Regions from separate parts of the Chryseobacterium sp. 2VB genome, predicted to be linked through region 4. Evidence: riboswitches for the same ligand, from Rfam matches in the RefSeq annotation. Region 4 holds a riboswitch; each other region holds the start of a gene.
The links. A riboswitch is a leader RNA that binds a small molecule or an ion and turns the genes downstream of it on or off. The one in region 4 is predicted to bind cobalamin.

Region 1: linked by a shared signal. The riboswitch ahead of FFS26_RS18140 (acyl-CoA thioesterase) and the one ahead of FFS26_RS10405 (TonB-dependent receptor plug domain-containing protein) in region 4 are both predicted to bind cobalamin.
Region 2: linked by a shared signal. The riboswitch ahead of FFS26_RS18855 (TonB-dependent receptor plug domain-containing protein) and the one ahead of FFS26_RS10405 (TonB-dependent receptor plug domain-containing protein) in region 4 are both predicted to bind cobalamin.
Region 3: linked by a shared signal. The riboswitch ahead of metE (5-methyltetrahydropteroyltriglutamate--homocysteine S-methyltransferase) and the one ahead of FFS26_RS10405 (TonB-dependent receptor plug domain-containing protein) in region 4 are both predicted to bind cobalamin.

Annotation. Positions count from the first base shown of each region.
Region 1 is NZ_SCNC01000024.1:22,316-27,311, reverse strand. Features, by position in the region: gene FFS26_RS18155 (hypothetical protein) at 1-106, shown strand, start outside; gene FFS26_RS18150 (XAC2610-related protein) at 113-523, shown strand; gene FFS26_RS18145 (HD domain-containing protein) at 525-1,115, shown strand; gene FFS26_RS18140 (acyl-CoA thioesterase) at 1,174-1,557, opposite strand; cobalamin riboswitch at 1,673-1,854, opposite strand; gene FFS26_RS18135 (hypothetical protein) at 1,889-2,689, opposite strand; gene FFS26_RS18130 (ATP-binding cassette domain-containing protein) at 2,720-3,382, opposite strand; gene FFS26_RS18125 (GEVED domain-containing protein) at 3,837-4,883, shown strand; gene FFS26_RS18120 (endonuclease MutS2) at 4,946-4,996, opposite strand, start outside.
Region 2 is NZ_SCNC01000026.1:29,924-34,919, reverse strand. Features, by position in the region: gene FFS26_RS18865 (helix-turn-helix domain-containing protein) at 1-836, opposite strand, end outside; gene FFS26_RS18860 (T9SS type A sorting domain-containing protein) at 991-2,304, shown strand; cobalamin riboswitch at 2,442-2,620, shown strand; gene FFS26_RS18855 (TonB-dependent receptor plug domain-containing protein) at 2,652-4,478, shown strand; gene FFS26_RS18850 (YncE family protein) at 4,500-4,996, shown strand, end outside.
Region 3 is NZ_SCNC01000002.1:450,947-455,942, forward strand. Features, by position in the region: gene FFS26_RS04070 (VOC family protein) at 1-135, shown strand, start outside; gene FFS26_RS04075 (hypothetical protein) at 236-778, shown strand; gene FFS26_RS04080 (Lrp/AsnC family transcriptional regulator) at 862-1,323, opposite strand; cobalamin riboswitch at 1,519-1,706, shown strand; gene metE (5-methyltetrahydropteroyltriglutamate--homocysteine S-methyltransferase) at 1,878-4,181, shown strand; gene FFS26_RS04090 (hypothetical protein) at 4,392-4,937, shown strand; partial or broken gene FFS26_RS04095 (IS3 family transposase) at 4,966-4,996, shown strand, end outside.
Region 4 is NZ_SCNC01000009.1:24,267-29,262, reverse strand. Features, by position in the region: gene FFS26_RS10405 (TonB-dependent receptor plug domain-containing protein) at 1-1,837, opposite strand, end outside; cobalamin riboswitch at 1,946-2,131, opposite strand; gene FFS26_RS10400 (transporter) at 2,224-3,171, opposite strand; gene FFS26_RS10395 (cytochrome-c peroxidase) at 3,184-4,233, opposite strand; gene FFS26_RS10390 (MbnP family protein) at 4,226-4,996, opposite strand, start outside.

The DNA of each region.
Region 1 (4,996 bases), on a different contig from region 4:
TAAAAACAGCAAAGTACAGACTTTTGTTTCTGATGATCTTGTTGTATATGCGGAGCAGGGTCAGAAACTGGTTCGAGGGAAATTGATTCCGCTTTCAAAGGATTAGCGTAGTATTATTGTAGATGATTTTAATTTTGACGGCACCGAAGATGTAGCGATAAGAAACGGAAATATGGGAAATTACAGTTCGGCTTCTTATGATGTTTATGTATTCAATACTACAAGAATGGCATTTGTAAAAAGTGAAGAACTTACAGACCTGGGCTCAAACGGTTTTGATTTTTTTGAAACAGATGCTAAACGAAAGCGTCTTATTTCCTACGGTAAGTCCGGTTGTTGCAGGATTTTTACAACAGAATATGCCGTTATTCCGAACAAAGGACTGGATAGAGTGCTGGAAAAAGAGGAAGATATGACCAATGAGGATCAGGTAAAGGTTATAACGAAAGAAAAGATCAATAATAAATGGATTACCAGAACAAAGGTATATCCGGCAGATCAATATAACAGAAATAAAAAGTAAGATGAAAATTCAGAAAGAGATAGATTTTATTCTGGCAGTAGATGCGCTTAAAAATGTACAACGAAGAAATTATAATGCAGACGATTCCCGGAGAGAGAATACGGCTGAACATTCCTGGCAGATCATTATTCTTGCCCAGATCCTTTATCCATATGCTAAAAACCGGGCTGATATTGATTTGTTAAGAGTGATAAGAATGCTTTCCATTCATGATCTTGTGGAAATAGAAGCCGGAGACACTTTTATTTTTGATGAAAAAGCTATGGTAGGGAAATTTGAAAGAGAAAAAGCTTCAGCCCAAAAGATCTTTGGAATTCTGGATGAGCCTTTACGTACAGAATTTTTTAACCTGTGGCTCGAGTTTGAAGAAGAGAAAACTCCGGATGCTATTTTTGCCTGTGGAATCGATAGAATTATGCCGTTTATTTTAAATTCCCATACTACAGGAAAGAGCTGGACAGAAGCCGGAGTGACGGAAAGACAGATCCGGAATATGCTTGAAAATGCAATCAGCAGAGCATCAGACGAAATGGGAGAGGCTTTTGAACTTTTATTGAACAGAAGTCTGGAAACAGAAAAGGTATTGAAATAATGTCAATGAAAATATTTAAAGCTTCGGGCGGCCAAAGGCCGCCCGAATTTTTTATAATTTATAGTATCTGGATTGGTTTTTTGAATTCGTCGATGGCTACAAAAGTAAAATCACCTACAATAGCTTTTTCTCTTTCATAGGAGTACATCTGTTCAGTGTAAATTTCAACATTCACCTTCATACTGGTTTTTCCCACGTATGAAACTTTTCCGATCAGTTCCACAATAGTTCCGGCAGGAATAGGTTTTTTGAAATCAATTTTATCACTGCTCACGGTTACCACTCTTTTTCTGGCAAAACGGGTTGCGGTGATAAAAGCTACTTCATCCATCAGCTGCATCGCAGTACCTCCAAAAAGGGTATCGTAATGATTGGTTGTGTTAGGAAAAACCGCTTTAAAGATTCTGGTTTCGGATGCTTCAATTCTTTCTTCTGTAGTCATATATCATTATTAATTAAAGCGAAATGAAAGGATACTAAAACAACAGAATAATGACAGGAATTGATAGAACTCCTGAAACAATCCATCAGATCAATACAACTTCAAATCGCGAAAGTTACATGTTTAAGAAAAAGGCAGGTCTCCTGACTTGTAACATCATTTATCTCCTTCCCATGCCTCGCACAGTGGATCTTTGATAAAGACTTCAGTTACTTTACAGTTGCGCGACAGTCCGTGATTTTCACACGGTTCCCTTTTAATCTGCAGTGATGCAGAACCAATTTCTGTGATGAATAAGCGTAAAAACTTTTCGAATGCAAAAATAATGAATTTATTCCGGATTATGATAAATAATCTGGCTGATTACTCTTCCCTTCTTAATTGTCCAGAGTGTTGTATATCTGTTTTCTCCTGAACCATTGATCATATAAAGGAAAATATTATCATTGTCGAGAGAAGTTACTCCGATGTTCTCAAAATCCATGGTAGGCTGGAACATGTTTTTGATGGCCTCTCTTACAAAAACAGAACCTCTTCCGGGCTGCTGCACTCTGATGGATTTGATTTCGGTCATTCCTTCAGGAAGATCATTTCCAATTCCCCATGGTTTTACTTTATCAATCGTAAGAATTTTTCCATCTGCATCTTTTTCCTTTTTACGGTATCCTGCATTGGAAGGATAAATATCAATCACCACTTTGCTTCTTTGGGCAGTAGGAATCTTAGGATCAGAATTGTCTGTGAAAATCAGGGATCTTCCGTTTTTAGATCTGGATGGAGTATAGGCGGGAAGCTGGTCTACATAGGCAATACGTCCTTTATTCACCATTCCTTCTTTATCAAGAGTTTCATAACGCACAAAAGGCTTGTCGTCATCCTGTTTCTCAGGATATTTGATCCATATCCATTCTGTTTCTCCAGGAGCTGGCTTTACATAAACGAATACATCGCCTTTACGCATACGGATCTTATCTACAATTTTTCGATAATCGTCTTTATGTACACGTACGTTGGCATATCCTTCTTCAGCTTTTACCACTCCAAAAGGAACTTTAGTCTGTCCTTTTACAAAAGCAATAGATAAAATACTGAAAGCGGATAAATAGAATGCTTTGTTTATGAAAGTCATCATGAAAATTTTTTGATCCCTCAAATATATAAATTAAATGCTTTTCGGAAGATAATTATACCATTGCAGTTCATTTAAATCTTGTATTTGTTTCAGATAGCCTTCACGCAAAAGAAATATTTGGTGTGAAATATCAAGAACTTCCTGATAATTATGATCAGAAATAATGAATCCCTTATACGCAGACTGTTCAATGATTGCAGCTTTCAATGCTGCAGAAATTTTCGGAGAAAGGCTATGGAAAGGTTCGTCCAGTAAAACAAAATCAGCTTCAGAATAAATAATCATCAAAGTTTCAATAATTCTCTGTTCACCTTTGGAAAGATTTTTAGGCTTTTCATGAAGGAAAGGCTGTACGAATTCTGATGTAAAAAGCAGCTCAGTATTCTTTTGATTACAAAAAAGAGGAACCAGGTTTTTTATTTTTATATTTTTGGGTAAAAAAAGATCTTGTGGCAAGTAAGCAATTCTGTTTTTTCTGTCGGAAATACTTTTCAGAACTTTGTCATTGTATCTTATAAACTGGGTATCACTACTGACAGTTCCAAAAATAATTTTTAATAATGTTGATTTTCCAGCACCATTTCTGCCCAGCAGGCCTATGATTTGTCCTGTTTCGCATCCTATATAAATATCCTGCAGAATTTTTCTCTCATTAAAAGATTTGGTTACGCTATCAACATGCAGTCTGCTCATAAAAATAATGTTATAATTTTTACAATAATCCCCGATACTATTGTTCCTGTCCAGAGAAACATCCTTGAAAAGCCTGAATTGGCATAAAAGTAATATTCGCTTTTAAATCTGAGTTCATATATAAAATAATGAAGGACAGGAGATATTAAAAGAAAACTCAATCCAAAGTTCTCAATATTGAAAGAGGATAAACAAGAAGCTAATAAAGAAAATATCAAGGTGGGAATTATTATTTTTTTATAAAAAATCCAGAGAGTAGAAATACTTTTGAACATATATTAAAGCATAGAGTTTCTGTGTGTTTTACACTTTATTGTCAAAAATATTAAAAAATACAATGCTATATGGAGAAAGTATAAGCTATATTCGAAAAAACACCCTATTTTTCAAGAAAATTTTAAAACTAATAAACATGACCAAAAAACTACTTTTTGTATTCTCTTTTATGTAGGGAATATCCAGCTTTCAGGCAACTCACAAAATAGATGAAGAATCCCAATCTTTATTTTTCTGTGATACCAATGCTCCAACAGGGCTTCAGATGTCGAATATAACGCTTACAACGGGAACAGTTACCTGGACTGCAGATCCCAATACACCCAACAACAGGATCAGATACAGAATACCGGGAAGTACTACATGGATGGCAGCTGATGTTGCACCAGGACAAAATTCTTTCACAATTACAGGTTTGCAACCTTGTACAACGTATGAAGTACAGGTAGTGGAAGTGTGTACGACACAGGGATTATGGTCTAATCCTATATTTTTTACCACTACCATTAATTATTGTGCAAGTGCTTCTACAGATACCACGATGATGCATATTTCCAATGTGACCGTAAATTCTACAGGAGTTAACACACCAATGGTAAGTGACTCCGGACCTTCCAATTATACAGATTACAGAAGTGATCTGAGTCGTAGAGTTAAATTTTTTATAGGAAGTACAGGAAATAAGCTTTCAGTAACCAATACTTGGATGGGGACACCTGGGACAACAACAGTAACGGCGTGGATTGATCTTAATGCCAACGGAATTTTTGAATCCAACGAAAGAGTGATGGTAGCCAATAATGTTACTCAGGCTGCTCCGGCTGTATCTGTGTTTACGATTCCAAGTTTGGCAGCAGTGACACTATGTGGCGTTACCATGAGGGTTATTTCCAGTCAAACAATACCTTTAGATGCCTGCAGTACATTTACCTATGGGGAAGTTGAAGATTATGGAGTAGATTTAATCAATCTCACCCTTGGAGTGGAAGACTCAGGAAGGTCTGTAAAAACTGAAATTTATCCTAATCCCACATCTGATATTTTAAATATCTCCGGAATTTCAGAAGCCGCCGATTATGAAATTTATAATATAGCAGGACAGAAAATTGACGAAGGAAAAATTTCAAAACACCTTTTAAACCTTAACCATTTATCAAAAGGAGTTTATTTTATCCAGCTGAAAGATAAAGAAAAGATAACCCGATTAAAATTCATTAAAAAATAATAAAAAAGAGAGAGCTCTGAAAAGTGCTCTCTCTGTATTTGCGTTAATTTGATTTCTATTCATTAAATTCTCTCAAGCTCATCTGCATCAATCGTGGTTTTGAAAGTTCCGTA
Region 2 (4,996 bases), on a different contig from region 4:
AGATTCTCGATCAATCGAAGACCTGCCTCCAGTTTTTGAATAGAGGTTACATAATCCTGTTTCAGGAAATAGTATTGGGACAGATTCTCATAAGCCAAACCTAAAAGAAACGGCTGGTTTTTCTGAGATTCAAGATCAGCAATCACATTTTCTATAAGTGTTTTATACTCTATTGATTTATTCTGCTTCAGCAGATAAGAAGAGCGAAAAATTCTGTTTTCTATTTTTAAAATTCTGTTCTCTTCATTATGATTCCCAAGGTATTGGTTGCTTTTATCAAGATTTTGTAAGGCTTCAGGATAGTTTCTGTTGATTCCTGAGTTTAATGTCTGAAGCTGATACAATTTTGCAGTGGTGATTCTTAATGCCGGATTACTACTTTTAAGAAGCTTCTGATCATACAAGAGATGAGAAATAATTCTTTTCGATTGATTGTACAAACCCAGATTCTGATACTGATCAGCAAGATTATAACCACTGAAGACCTGCATACAATATGAAAGGTCATTGTTCTGATCACTATCTTCTTTTTGAGCAAAAATATTGACAGACTGTACATAGTCTCCCTTCAGGGCAAAAGCTTGTGAAATAATATTTTGAAGTACAATTTTGTGCTCTCTGTTTTGATCACTTACAAGAATTCCCTGGGTATAACTGATGCATTCGTCGGGATTCTGATACAATTTCAGAAATGCTTTATCTGCTAGCATATTGAAGTCGGGGCCAGACTGTCCTTTGGTAATAAGGAAGCAGAAAATAAACAGTAAGATTTGAAATAATTTTTGTCCTGATAAATTGTTTTTTGTGTTTTTTTGAATAATTTCGGTAAAATCCATATTCAAAATATTGTTTTATATCTGCTTGATTATTAGTGTTTTGAAAATTAAACTCTTTTAAAATTCACGAATTATGAAAGTCAATTTCTTTTAATTGAGTGAATGTTGTATTAATATTGTTTTCACCAATTCGAAACGCTAAATATAATAAAATATGAAAAATTTTTACAGAATGTCAATGAAAATATTGATAGCTTGTCTTTTCCTGAAATTTGGTTTTGCAGAAGCGCAGCTTACTGTAATAGGCCTGGGAAATTATAATGTAGGCGCAGTATCGGATAATGGAGTAGTAAGCTTGCACACCAGTGCAGGAAGTATATATAAATGGAATGCTGCAGGAGGGCTCGTACAGATAGGTTCTATAACAAATGGATATCCGGCTGCAGGCAGAACCATTGTTTCGAATGACGGAACCAAAATATCGTCCTCCGTTACCAATGCCGCAACAGGATTCAATGAAATATCTACCTATGATGTCGCTACGGCCACATGGGTAAACAGAGGCGGGCTTGTACCTACAGGATGGGATGGCAGCGTAAGCTCTACCTGGGGAATGTCGACTGATGGAAATACTATAGTTGGTCTTGGTTTTCTCACCGCAGCGAATGCGCATGCTGTGAAATGGGATGAAGTAAACGGAATGGTAGATCTGGGAAGTATAGTTCCCGGACGCAGCTCCAGAGCAAACGCAATCAATGCAGCAGGAACAGTGATCGTAGGCTGGCAGGATGAATCAACCGGAACAAGAAGCGGAGCAAAATGGCAGGATGGAGTGGAAAGTTTTATTACAGATAATAATGGGAATCATGTAGGAGAAGCAGGAGGAATTTCTGCAGACGGAAATACAATAATAGGTTCGGCAAACCCTAATCCTTATGTATGGAATGCTGTGAGCGGACTTACTTATATAACGCATCCTAATGCTTCTTTCAGCTTCAAAGGAGGTGCCACCGGGATTTCTGCTGATGGGAAAAAAGTGATCGGGTATTACAGAGCATTTGGGGCTCCTCCCATGTCAGGAGAAGGCTTTATCTGGACCTCTGCCGCCGGGAGAATTAACCTGAATGATTATGCGGCATCTTTAGGAATTGCCACTAATGGAGTAACAATGGGACTTCCTCTTGCGATTTCACAGGACGGAAAGAAAATTGCCGGGGCAGGGACGAATGCTTCAGGGCAGATGATTGCTTTTTACCTGGATACTTCTGAATTTTTATCGGTGAGTGATGCTGTGAAAGAGAAAAACAATACAGGTATCTATCCTAATCCAGTGGCTGACATCCTGTATTTTAAAGGAAAAGGAAAAATAGAGAAAGCAGAAATTTATAATATGGTTGGACAAAAGGTAAAATCATTGGATACTGTAGAAGGACAGATTGATGTTTCATCTCTGTCAAAAGGAGATTATATTTTACAATATTCCGTAAAAGGAGTACAACAGGAGTCTTATAAATTTATTAAAAAGTAACATATATAAATAGTAAAGTAGTGGGATGAATGGCTGTTTTCAATATTGAAAGCGGCCGTTCTTTTTTGTGTATATAACAAAAGGATAGCATGTTTTGTATAGAAAAGTCTGGTTTTTGGCAAATACATATAAAAAACTATCTTTGCAAAAATTTTGGTTTCCAGTATTTTGGAATGAAAAGGGAATCGGGTGTAACTCCCGGACTGTCCCCGCAACTGTAAATCGCAACACAAGTTTCTGCAAAACGCCACTGTGTAAAAACGGGAAGGAGCAGAATGCGAAAGTCAGGAGACCTGCCAGGATTATAATTAAAAAACATATTGCTTTCGGAGGAAAAGTAAAAAAGTATGGATATAAAAAGATCTTTAGTACTGCTTTTTTCATCTTATGGGTGTTTTCTTTTTGGACAAGAGAAAACCATTGACACTATTTATGTCTTCGACAACCAGATGAACAGGGTGAAACTTTTTCATCCCGTAAAAACAATTACAGCAGAAGATGCTGAAAAAAACTCCGGTAATCTTTCGGAGCTTCTGAGGTTTCAGTCGCAGGTTTTTATTAAAGAAAATGGCCGCGGAGCCGTGTCTTCACCTTCTTTTAGAGGAACTACCGCCCAGCAGACTGCATTCGTGTGGAACGGAATTAATATCAATTCTAATTTTTTAGGGCAGGGAGATATCAATAATATTGCTTTGTTCGGCTATGATCAGATCGGTATCAAAGCTGGTGGAGGAAGTGTAGTGTACGGAAGCGGTGCCATCGGGGGAAGTATTCACCTGAATAATACCCTTGATTTTAATAAAGGTTTCCATGGTTCTTTATTTTCTGAAGTGGCTTCCTTTAATACCTATAATAATTTTGTGAAAGGGTCTTACAGCAATGATAAGTTCAGTTTTAAAGCCTCCGGAAATTATTCTGTAAGTGAAAATGATTATAAGGTAAGCGATCTGAATTACATCAACAGAAACGGGAATTATTACAATACGACATTCAATGTAGGAGCATCCTATAAAATTACAAACGATCATAAGGTTTCGTGGCAAAGCCAGTTTTTTGATTCTTCACAGCATTATCCTGTGTATGAGGAAACGGGAACAAAAACAAAATATACAACTCAAAGTGTAAGAAGTCTTCTTTCTTGGGACTGGAACAAAGCGAAGTTCAGCAATTCCCTTAAAGCAGCCTACACGGAAGAGAATTTTCAGTATTTCGGTTCGTTAAGCCAGCCTAAATCCAGTGGAGGAACCGGGAAGAATTATATCTTTAAAAATGATTTTAATTATTTCCTGAATTCAAAATGGAATTTTAATATCATCGGAGAATTTCAGATTAATAAAGGAGAAGGGTACGAGAGCGGAATATCCAATGTCAGCAGGAATATAGGTTCTGTTTCAGGATTATTGCGGTATTTTGCAACAAAAGATCTGCGTTTTGAAGGAGGATTCAAAAAAGATTTTGTAGAAGATGTAAAGTCTCCTTTTATGTATTCATTCTCCGGAAAATGGAACGCCGCAAAATGGTATGATCTGAGTATTAACGTATCCAAAAACTTCAGATATCCTTCATTTAATGATATTTATTATGAACCGGGAGGAAATAAAGATCTGAGACCGGAAACCTCTACTCAGGTGGATATGACCAATGAGTTCAAAGCGGGAGATTTCAAACTTACTCTGTCTCCCTACTATATGAACATCACAGATCTTATTGTATGGCTTCCAACGGCTATGGGATACTGGCAGGCATACAATGTCAATAAATCCGAATCTTACGGGCTGGAATCTCAGTTGTCTTTCAGCAAGCACTGGGGAAATCATAAATTCAGAGCCAATGCAGCATATTATTATGCAAAAGCTATCGATAAAGAAACGAAGATGCAGAGACCTTACGTTCCCATGCACAGGGGAAATGCCGGTATAGATTACGAATATGGTTTCTTCAGGTTTTATGCACAGGGACAGCTGAACGGTGTTACCTACACCACAAGTGATGAAAAGAGATCAGAAGCTATAGATCCTTATTTTCTTTTAAATATGGGAGTTTCTACCACCTTAGCAAAAAAATATACCTTAGGGTTTAAAGTGAATAATCTAACCAATACCTACTATAAAACCGTTTCTTTCTATCCTTTACCAAAAAGAAACTATAGTGTGTATGCAGCAATAAATTTTTAATAAATTAAAATTGAATAAATTATGAAAATAACTAAACTTTTAACTGTCTTATTTGCAGTTGTACTATTGTTTAATATGTCTTCATGTACAAGTGACTCTGCCGAGTTTGAAATTTCTCCGATCACTTACCAGAACGGATATTTTATCTCTAATGAAGGGAATTTTAACAGCCAGGGTGCTAAAGTAACATTCCTGACAAGAGATTTAAGCTTGAAACAGGATGACGTATATGGGTACAATAACAATAAAGAAATTCTGGGTGACGTTCTTCAGACCATTGGTCTTAATGGAAATAAGGCTTATCTTGTGATCAATAACTCAAACAAAATTGTTGTTGTAGACCGTTATACATTTAAGAAATTAGGAGTAATCACCAATCAGATTGATAACCCGAGAGGAATTGCTTTTGCCAATGACTTTATCTATGTTGCTAACCTAAACTTCTCTACGAATGCAACAAGTGTAACGAAATATAAGGCTTCCGACTATTCATTTGTAAGCAAAATCACGATGACAGG
Region 3 (4,996 bases), on a different contig from region 4:
GATGTAGAAGCTGCTACACAATATCTGCTGTCAAACGGTGTGGAAACCTGTGACGAAATAGAAGAGCTTCCTGAAAATATGCACTGGATTACCGATCCTGCCGGTACCGTGTTCAATTTACAGGAAAGAAAATAGCCAAAAACAGAAATACGATGTAAAAAATTGTTTAAAATAGGGCTTTGCCCAAAATTTTAATATCTTTAGCCATCAAATCATTACAATTTAAAATATTTTTATGCAGACGAGACCATTCCATTTCATTGTCACCATCTTTTTTCTGGTATTAAGTGCAACTGCATTTTCACAGAAAACAGCCGCATTGGGCTCTTTACTGAACAAAAACTTAGAATTCATATTCCCACAGACTCCGGATAAAATTTCAAAAGCGTTGAACGTAAAAACTGTTTTTTATGAAGATGCCAACGAAGAAAAATATGCAAAATGGCCTATGAAAACAGGACTGGAGCTTTATTGCAGCCTGGGAAAAGACAATAGTATCAATGAGATGTTTTTTGTGACTTCAGACAATAAACCTGTCATTGTGGAAGGACTTCCTTTTGGTCTTGTTCTGAATAAAAGTACATTACAGGACAGTAAAACGAAGTTCGGTAAGTACAATGCCAAAATACAAAAATCAGGAGCAGACAGTGAATTTCCTGGAGGGTCAAAACTGGTTTTTAAAAAAGGGAAACATTATACAACATTGCTTTTCGACAGTAAGAACCTGTTAAAATCAATAGGTTTAACAACAGAACTTAGGGATCCGGCTGCCAATTAAGTACTAAAAAACAAAATAATAATAGTATCCGTCATTATTGACGGATTTTTTTATCCTCAGACGGCGTTAACTTTAAAAGAAATCTATATCGTCAGTCCATGGTTGTTTTTTACCTCAGCCATCACAAAAGTACTGTGTGTGCTGCCGATAGAATCTACGGATCCCAGCTTGTTAAATACAAAATCCTGATAATGCTTCATATCCCGCACCTGGACTTTCAGAAGGAAATCAAAATCTCCGGAAATATTGTAACATTCCGCAACTTCTTCAATTTCTAAAATTTCTTTTACAAAATCATACCCCACAGACCGGTCGTGAATTTTAAGTTTGATCTGGCAGAAAACCGTAAATCCGCGGTTCAGTTTTTCAGCATCAAGAACTGCTGCATATCTTTTAACAAAACCTTCCTGCTCAAGCCTTTTTACCCTTTCAAAAACCGGTGAAGTAGAAAGGTTCACTTCTTTAGCGAGCTCTTTAACGGTGAGTTTGGCGTTTTTCTGGAGGAGCCTGAGCAGCTGTACATCCTTATCATCGAGTTGTTCCACAGAATATTATTCTTTTAAATGATTAAAACAGTCAAATATAAAGAATTATATGCTTTTATTTTTAATTCCTGAAGTTTAATTTGCTTAATTATTTGTTTCTAGTTGTGGTTTTATTCTGTATTAATAATTTTACACAAAATTAAAAACTTTTACTGATAACCTTTGTTAAAGGTAAAAATACAGTTCTTTACAGATACTTCATCAAACAGGAAAGGTTTTACTTAAGGTAGATTAATAGGGAATCGTGTGAAAATCACGAGCTGTCGCGCAACTGTAAGTAAACACACCAAAAGTTTCTGTCCTTGCAGATCCACTGCCAAAAGCGGGAAGGATGACGGAAACTGTTACAAGTCAGGAGACCTGCCTTTACTGAATTGACAATGCTTTCGCGGGCTGAAGCTTTGGGTCATACAGATGGTGTATCAGATTTTGTATTTTCTTCTGAAGGGAAATACATTGTCTGCTATGTCACTATTTCCTGAAACTTTTTCCGCAAAACATAACGAAGCATTGTAAAGGACTTCCCAATAAGTTTAATTAAAAAGTTTAAAAAAATGCAAACTCACATTCTTGGCTATCCGCGTATTGGTAGCAAAAGAGAACTCAAAAAAGCCTGCGAGCAGTACTGGTCAGGTAAAATCCTTTTGGAAGAACTTCTGAACACCGGAAGAACTCTCTGCAGTCAAAACTGGAATATCCAGAAAGAAGCAGGAATAGATCTTATCCCATGTAATGATTTTTCATATTATGATCAGGTATTGGATATGAGTCTTGTCGTAGGTGCCATTCCAACAAGGTACCATGAAGTGGTGCTTAAAAAAAACAATACTGAGCTGGATCTTTACTTTGCTATGGCAAGAGGATATCAGAAAGACGGATTGGATATCACTGCCATGGAAATGACCAAGTGGTTCGATACCAACTATCACTACATCGTTCCGGAATTTTATAAAAATCAACAGTTTAAGCTGAGCTCAGACAAAATTTTCAATGAATTTGCAGGAGCAAAACAAGCGGGAATCAATGCAAAACCGGTGATTATCGGACTGGTTTCTTATCTGTTATTAGGAAAAGAAAAAGAAGAGGGATTTGATAAGCTGGATTTGGCAGTAAATCTTCTTCCAGTCTATACCGAGATTTTAACCAAACTTCAGGATCAGGGTGCGGAATGGATTCAGTTTGATGAACCTTTTATGGCATTGGATTTAACAGAGAAAGCCAAAGAAACTTATCGTTATGTGTATGCCGAAATCAGAAAACGTTTCCCGAAACTGAAATTTATTGTGGCTTCCTATTTTGACGGATTAAAAGACAATACTTCACTTGCCGTTTCACTTCCTGTCAATACATTGCATGTTGATCTGGTTAGAAATCCTGAGCAGCTGGATGATATTCTGAATGTTATTCCGGACAGTTTAAACCTTTCATTAGGATTGGTTGACGGTAGAAATATCTGGAAAAATGATTATGAAAAATCCTTGTCTTTCATCAGAAAAGCGGTTGAAAAATTAGGATCTGAAAGGATTTTCATTGCACCATCATGCTCATTGCTTCATTCACCTTGTGACCTTGATTTTGAAACCAGTCTTAATCCTGAAATTAAAAAATGGCTGGCTTTTGCAAAACAAAAAGTAAAGGAAGTCGTAACGCTTAAACAACTGGCATCCGGAACGGAAAATGAACAGGTTCTTGAAGCATTTGAAGAAAATAAAAAAGCAATTGAAAGCAGAAGAACTTCTTCTCTTATCCATAATGATCAGGTAAAACAGAGAGTAAATTCAGTTACTGAAAAAGATGCTCAGAGAATAAATACTTTCAAAATCCGTAAAGAAGAACAGCAGGAAGTATTGCAGCTACCTTTATTTCCAACCACTACAATCGGATCATTCCCGCAAACCACAGAAGTAAGAAGCTGGAGAGCAAAATTTAAAAAAGGAGAGCTTACTGCAGAACAATATGATACTTTATTGAAACAGGAAACGCAGAGAACAATCCGCTGGCAGGAAGACATCGGAATTGATGTATTGGTTCATGGAGAATTTGAGCGAAACGACATGGTGGAATATTTCGGGGAACAGTTGGAAGGATTTGTATTCACTAAAAACGGTTGGGTACAAAGCTACGGAAGCCGTTGTGTGAAACCTCCTGTCATCTTCGGTGATGTTTCCCGCCCAACTCCGATGACGGTGTACTGGTCTCAATATGCCCAATCTCAGACTAAAAAATGGGTAAAAGGAATGTTGACAGGTCCGGTTACCATTTTACAGTGGTCTTTTGTACGTGATGATCAGTCTCGTTCAGAAACTTGTAAGCAGATTGCCTTGGCAATTCGTGATGAAGTGGTGGATCTGGAAAAAGCAGGAATCAGAATTATTCAGATTGATGAACCTGCGATCAGAGAAGGACTACCATTAAGAAAAACAGACTGGCAGAATTATCTGAAATGGGCTGTGGAAGCTTTCAGAATTTCAGCAAGCGGAGTGGAAGATGCTACCCAAATTCACACTCACATGTGTTATTCTGAGTTCAATGATATTATTGAAAACATTGCCGATATGGATGCAGACGTCATTACCATAGAATGCTCACGGTCTCAGATGGAGCTGCTGAATGCTTTCGCCGATTTCAAATATCCGAATGAAATTGGTCCCGGAGTATATGATATTCACTCACCAAGAGTACCATCGAAAGAAGAAATGACTGAGCTGCTGATAAAGGCTCAGAATGTAATTCCTGCCAATCAGCTCTGGGTAAATCCGGATTGCGGACTGAAGACAAGACACTGGGAAGAAACCGAAAAAGCTTTAATCGCAATGGTGGCTGCTGCCAAAGAAGCTTCAGTAGAATATGCACTTTAGAAAATTTTTACAATAATTAGATTTAATAATTCAGATCGTGTTATGATTTTCATGGCACGATCTGTTATTTTTAAAGGTTAAAATAATGGATATCCTATAATATTCTATTCATTTTTATATTCTATTTTTGCAGCTCGGCAAATTTTGACATTCGATCATTTTAGATAGATGTTAAAAGCTGAGCAAACTAATATACTATACATTAAAACCATGAAAGAAGCATTTCCTGAAATGAGATCGAAAACCTATAATCCTCAATATATTGCCGGAGTGAGATGGAGTATTGTCATTCTTTTTGCTGCTATTGCTGTTGTTTTACTGAGGTTTTTTATTGATGCTTTATCCGATCCTTCTACAGACACCGCTTCTGATATGGTCTTTTTATTACTGTTTCTTATCGCAGGTTCACTGGCGGGTTGGCTGGTGTATGAAATGATGAGGAATCAGGATGAAAAAATCAGTGGTCTGCTCATCAATCATCAGGGAATTCTGTTTCTCAACAGGAATGATGAAGTACTGTCAGCAATCAAATACTATGATTTGGTAAAGAGTGATAATCCTTATACAAAAGATATATTTTCAGAATCCCGAGCTTCTGGAAAGTACAGCGATTTCAGAAAGAATCTGTATGTTCATGAAAAAGATCAAAACAGAAATCCTCAAAAGAAGCTGGTCAATCTGGATGTGATTCCACTTAAAAACCGATATGATCTTATCGGGCATTTTCTGAAAGTGTCTCGTCCTGAAAAAGGTTGACTAAAAAACCATAAAATTAGTCATCCTTATGAATCTAAAAAAAACATCGTCCCCTGTCC
Region 4 (4,996 bases):
GATTCACATCATATCTTTCTCCTACATACATCGCACTGTAATTGAAACTCCAGTCTTTATAATCCGCCAGCAGACTGAAAGATCCACTATGCCATGGGGTATAAGGAATCTGATTGCGGTAGAAAGTATCTTCAGGATCACTGATATCTTTTGCACTTTGGTATGTATAAGAAAGCAAAGGTCGGAGGGTTACTTTTCCAAGCTGCATTTCAGTCTGCACATTCACATCTGCACCAATGATTTCAACCAATCCAAGATTCATCATCAGCCAGCGGAACATGCTTCCGTTCGGAGCTGCCACAATTTTATCCTGTACTTTATTGTAGTAACCGTCTACTTTAGCATAAAATGTTTTAAGGAAACGGTTGTTATAATTCTTCTGATAAGTAAATCCTACATCATATTGATTGGTGAATTCCGGTTTCAGGTAGGTATTTCCGATATTGGTATAATACAAATCATTGAAGGTTGGAAGTCTGAAAATTCTTTTATAGAAAGCCCTTAGAGTAAGCTCCGGAATTTTTTCCGGCTGATAGCTCATAAACACCGCAGGTGTCCACTCTCTGGCATCTCCCGGTCTTTTATTTTTTCTTACTTCTTCAAAAGTAAAGGTTCCTAAAAGGCTTCCCATAATTTTGAATCTGTTCAACTGATAGGTTGTTGCTAATGCGACCAATGTAGTGTAGCGGGTAGGATAAGAAAAGTTATCCAGATTCGCGTCCAGATTATTGTACTGAAAATCTCCACTCAGGCTGACATCCCAATTGGGAGTGATTGAGTAAATATTGGAAGAGGAAAGATAAAGTTCCCTTTGGATATAGGTGTTATCGGTATAAATAATAGACTGCGAACGAACTGTGTCCATGAAATGGGTATAATCGTAAGCAAATTTTGCTTTAAGCTGTGTTTCAAATTTCGGGAACAGTTTTTTTCTCAGATTGGCCTGTACGAAATAATTTTCATCTGAAAGTCTCGCTCCTCTTCCGCCAAAGCGACCATTCACAATGGGAGCCGGCATTCCACGATCTGAAATATAACCATACCCTCTGATATTCCAGCTTCCATTATTTAAAGTTCCGTTGAAAGAAGTTTCAAACCGTTTTGCTTTGATATCTGAGTCCTGTCTTTTAGCGATGGTATCGTACGCCTGCTGCCCATCAGGATATTTCTTCGCGTACCGGAACCTGTAAATTCCGTCACTCTGCATAAATTCTCCGCTGAAGCTGGCAGAAATCTTGTCTGAAATTTTCTGTTCCAACCGGAATGAAGGATTAAAGAGATCAATAGATGCACTTTTTGCTCTTATCACCAAATTGGTTTTTCTTGGTCCTTTAAATATGGGTGTTTTAGGCTGTAAATAGATAGACCCCGAAGAGCCAAAGTCCTTTGCTGGCTGAAAAATTTCACTTTTCTGTCCGTTATACAACGATATTTCTTCCAGATCATCCAAAGAGTACCTCCCCAGATCTACCAGTCCGTTTTGAGCATTTCCTAATTGAATTCCATCATAAAAAACCCCTACATGCTGGCTTCCCATGCTTCGGATGTTGATGGTTTTCAAACCACCCAATCCTCCGTAATCTTTAATCTGAACGCCTGAAAAATACCGTAGTGCATCTGCAACAGAATGGCTGTTCAGTCTTTCCAGCTGTTCTCCCTGCAGGGTTTGTGCCGGAAGGATTTCTTTAAAATTCTTTTTATAAAGGTTGATTCCTTTAATGGTCTCTTCCTGAAGACTGTCTTTTTTCTTGGTTTGGGAAAACAAAAGTTGAGATGTGATCACCAATATTGTGAAAACAGCTTTATGAATTGCAGAAGTAGTTAGTTTTGCCGCCATTAGCTCATTTAAGGTAATGAAGACGCTAATGGGTATAAGAATACAACGACAAAGCACAGCGGTCACTGCACAGAATCATTGATGTCCTAAGCTTTATTCCACGAAAGCGTCAAACGATTATTGTCTGGCAGGTCTTCTGACTTACTCCATTTTTGAAATCCTTCCCATTAAAAAATAGTGGATATATTCTTCAAAAACTTTGGTGCGGAGCTTACAGCAGCGGGTCTGTCCCGGATTTTCACCGGATTCCCTTTTAAGAGCTTTTTACGGCTCACCAAATTCCGGCAAAGATAAATAATTATTCCTAATCCCCAACTAAAATCATGATTTATAAACAATTAAAGCTCCCGAAGGAGCTTTAACATGATTTCAACAAGGGTTTCTTTTTAAATTCCAATATTCAGAAAAATACTGAATCTTGATTTGGCTTCAATATCTCCTCCCGCCAGGCGCGTGTACATGGGAAGCATGACTTCACTTCCCAGGCTCAGCTTTTTATAAGAGGCTTCAAAACCTAATTTTCCGTACAAAGCACTTCCTGCAGTGTTCGGCAATGCTTCATCAAACTGTTTATTCTGAGCATAAACTTCTCCCTGAACTCCAGTTTTTACAGAGAATATAGATTTTTCATTTCCTGCAACCTGATAAAAACCTGTTGCTGCATAGTTCCATTGGTTTCCAAAACGGTAATTTTTCCTGTTCTCTGTTTTAATGGTATAATCTGTATTCACCAGTACGGCTACTTTATTTTTCTGAAACTTATAATTCAAAGCCGCCTGATAATCCCAGCTTCCGGTTCCCAGCTGAAAGCTTGGGTTGACACCGGATGCTCCTTTTTCATCAAACTTCCCTAGTGGAATTTTCACTCCCAGCCCTCCGCTCAGATAATGGAAATTATCTTTGGAACTCATCAACTGGTAAATTCCCATCAGGTTTAAATCTCCTATTCCATTGATTCTGACATCTCCCTGCATGGTTTTCTTTTTATGAAAATGGAATGGAAGGCTCGCATAAACACTCAGTTTTTTAGTCAGTGGAATTTTCCCCCAAAGTTGCAGCGTATTGAAATACTGATCCTGGGTAAGATCTTTTACAAATAAGTTCTCTTTCGCTTTATAATGCTGCGCAAAGTATTTGATCCCGATAAACTGCGGATTCAGTAAAGATTCAAAGCCGGAAGATCCGTTTCCTGCTGCACAGCCGCAAGCATCACAGTCATCATCAAAATCGAATCTGTTAAGCGTTTCGGGAGCAATATAAGCACTGTCTCTGATGGTTTTTGCCTGATACTGACTAAACACGATCAAACTTACTATCAATATAATCTTCTTCATGTTTTTTATAAATTATTCTGCAAATTTTGGATTGGATATAAAACTTTTATCCGATAATGTTTTCAGGAACGCAATGATCGATTGTTTTTCCTGGCTGTTCATAGCAATTCCTATGTGACCATTCTGTTTAAGCTGAGGATCAAGATTGGCATTATCTTCCACCTGATCCGAATAGAAATTAAGTACCGCTTCTAAGGTGTAAAATCTTCCGTCATGCATATAAGGTGCGGTATATTCCACATTTCTTAAACTGGGAACACGGAATTTCATCCAGTCGACCTGGTTAAGAGTAACTCTGTATCGTCCCGCATCTTTGAACTCCGTATTGTAATAGAGTCCTGTATTTCTGAAACTCTCATCGGTAAACAGTTCTCCGCTATGACAGGAAGCACATTTCTGCCCGAATAAGGCCATCCCTTGAGCTTCTGTTGAAGTCAACTGTTCTTTTCCCAGTCTGAATCTGTCATATTTTGAATCTGCAGAAATTAAAGAAGCCATAAACTGCGACAATGCTTTCAGAATTCTCTCTCCTGTAATGGTTTCGTCTCCATAAGCTTCTCTGAACAGTTTTTTATATTTCTGATCATCTTTTATTTTCGAAATAGCTTCCGGTATGGAACTGTCCATTTCATTTACGTCAGTAATCGGGCTGATGGGCTGCTCATTCAGATTGTGAATCACTCCGTCCCACATATATCTTTTCAAAAAAGCCATATTCTGGATGGGCGGTGCATTCCTGATTCCGATTCTGTCGTCTACCCCATGGCTCACCGTATGACCATGATGGGTAAAAGCATTTTCCTGGATATGACAGAAACCACATGAAATGGTATTATTTCTTGAAAGTCTGCCCTCATAGAATAATTTCCGTCCCAGCTCCACTCCGTTTTTGGTCACCGGATTGATGGATGTATCAAAAGTCATTTTCGGAAAATAAGAAGGAAACCGGAGATTATAGGCTTCATCCTTTTCCAGTGGCTGAATCACCTCATCAGAACATGAAATGAAGCTTAAGACCAATACAAGAAGAACGAGTATCGTTTTAATAAAAAAATTAATCATTGTGAACATGGTCTACTTTAAACATTTTTGTAAGATTGTTGGTAACGTCTACCAAGTGCTGGTTGGACCCCATCAGCATATCATTGGATGTGGTAAGAGTCAGTGCCTTATCTCCGCTCAGAAATTGGTTCAGGTCTGCAAGAATGTGAACAGAAGGACGGATTTGTCCTGTTACTCTGGCCGTTGTTGGAAGATTCAATGTAATTTCGCGATAAAGATCAGGTGTATTGTTGGCTGCAGTATTTCCCATATTTCCGGTGTGATTCATAAATTCTTTTGAAGGTGTATCATTTCCATATTTTCCTTCCAGTTTTACAAATACATAACCAGCAGCCCATGACCAGGACATTCCCTTCTGCTTGGCTTTTGTCCAGAATTCAGCTTGTCCGTCCTGTCCCAGCAAATAGGCTTTCTGGCTGACACCCAATCCGAATCTTATTTTTTTGTAATTGTTTTTCGGAACGCCATCCAGATTAAGATAAACAATTCCGGCTACAGCATCTGCCTGATCTACGATAAAAGCTCCTTTGTCAGGATTATTTTCGTTGTATTTAAATTCGTTTCCGTTTTCATCTATCAATGTGATATTACTGATGACGTATTTCAAAGCAGAAAAGTTATGTTTCTGTCCGTTAGCAGAAGTCTGAAACGTCTGATTTAGAACGATATCTCCCACATTGTTAAATCCGTTTTCAAATTTGATCTGAAGTTTTCCAGGCGTAGTATCCTGTGGGTTATCATCATCCCTGCTGCTTTCGCAGGC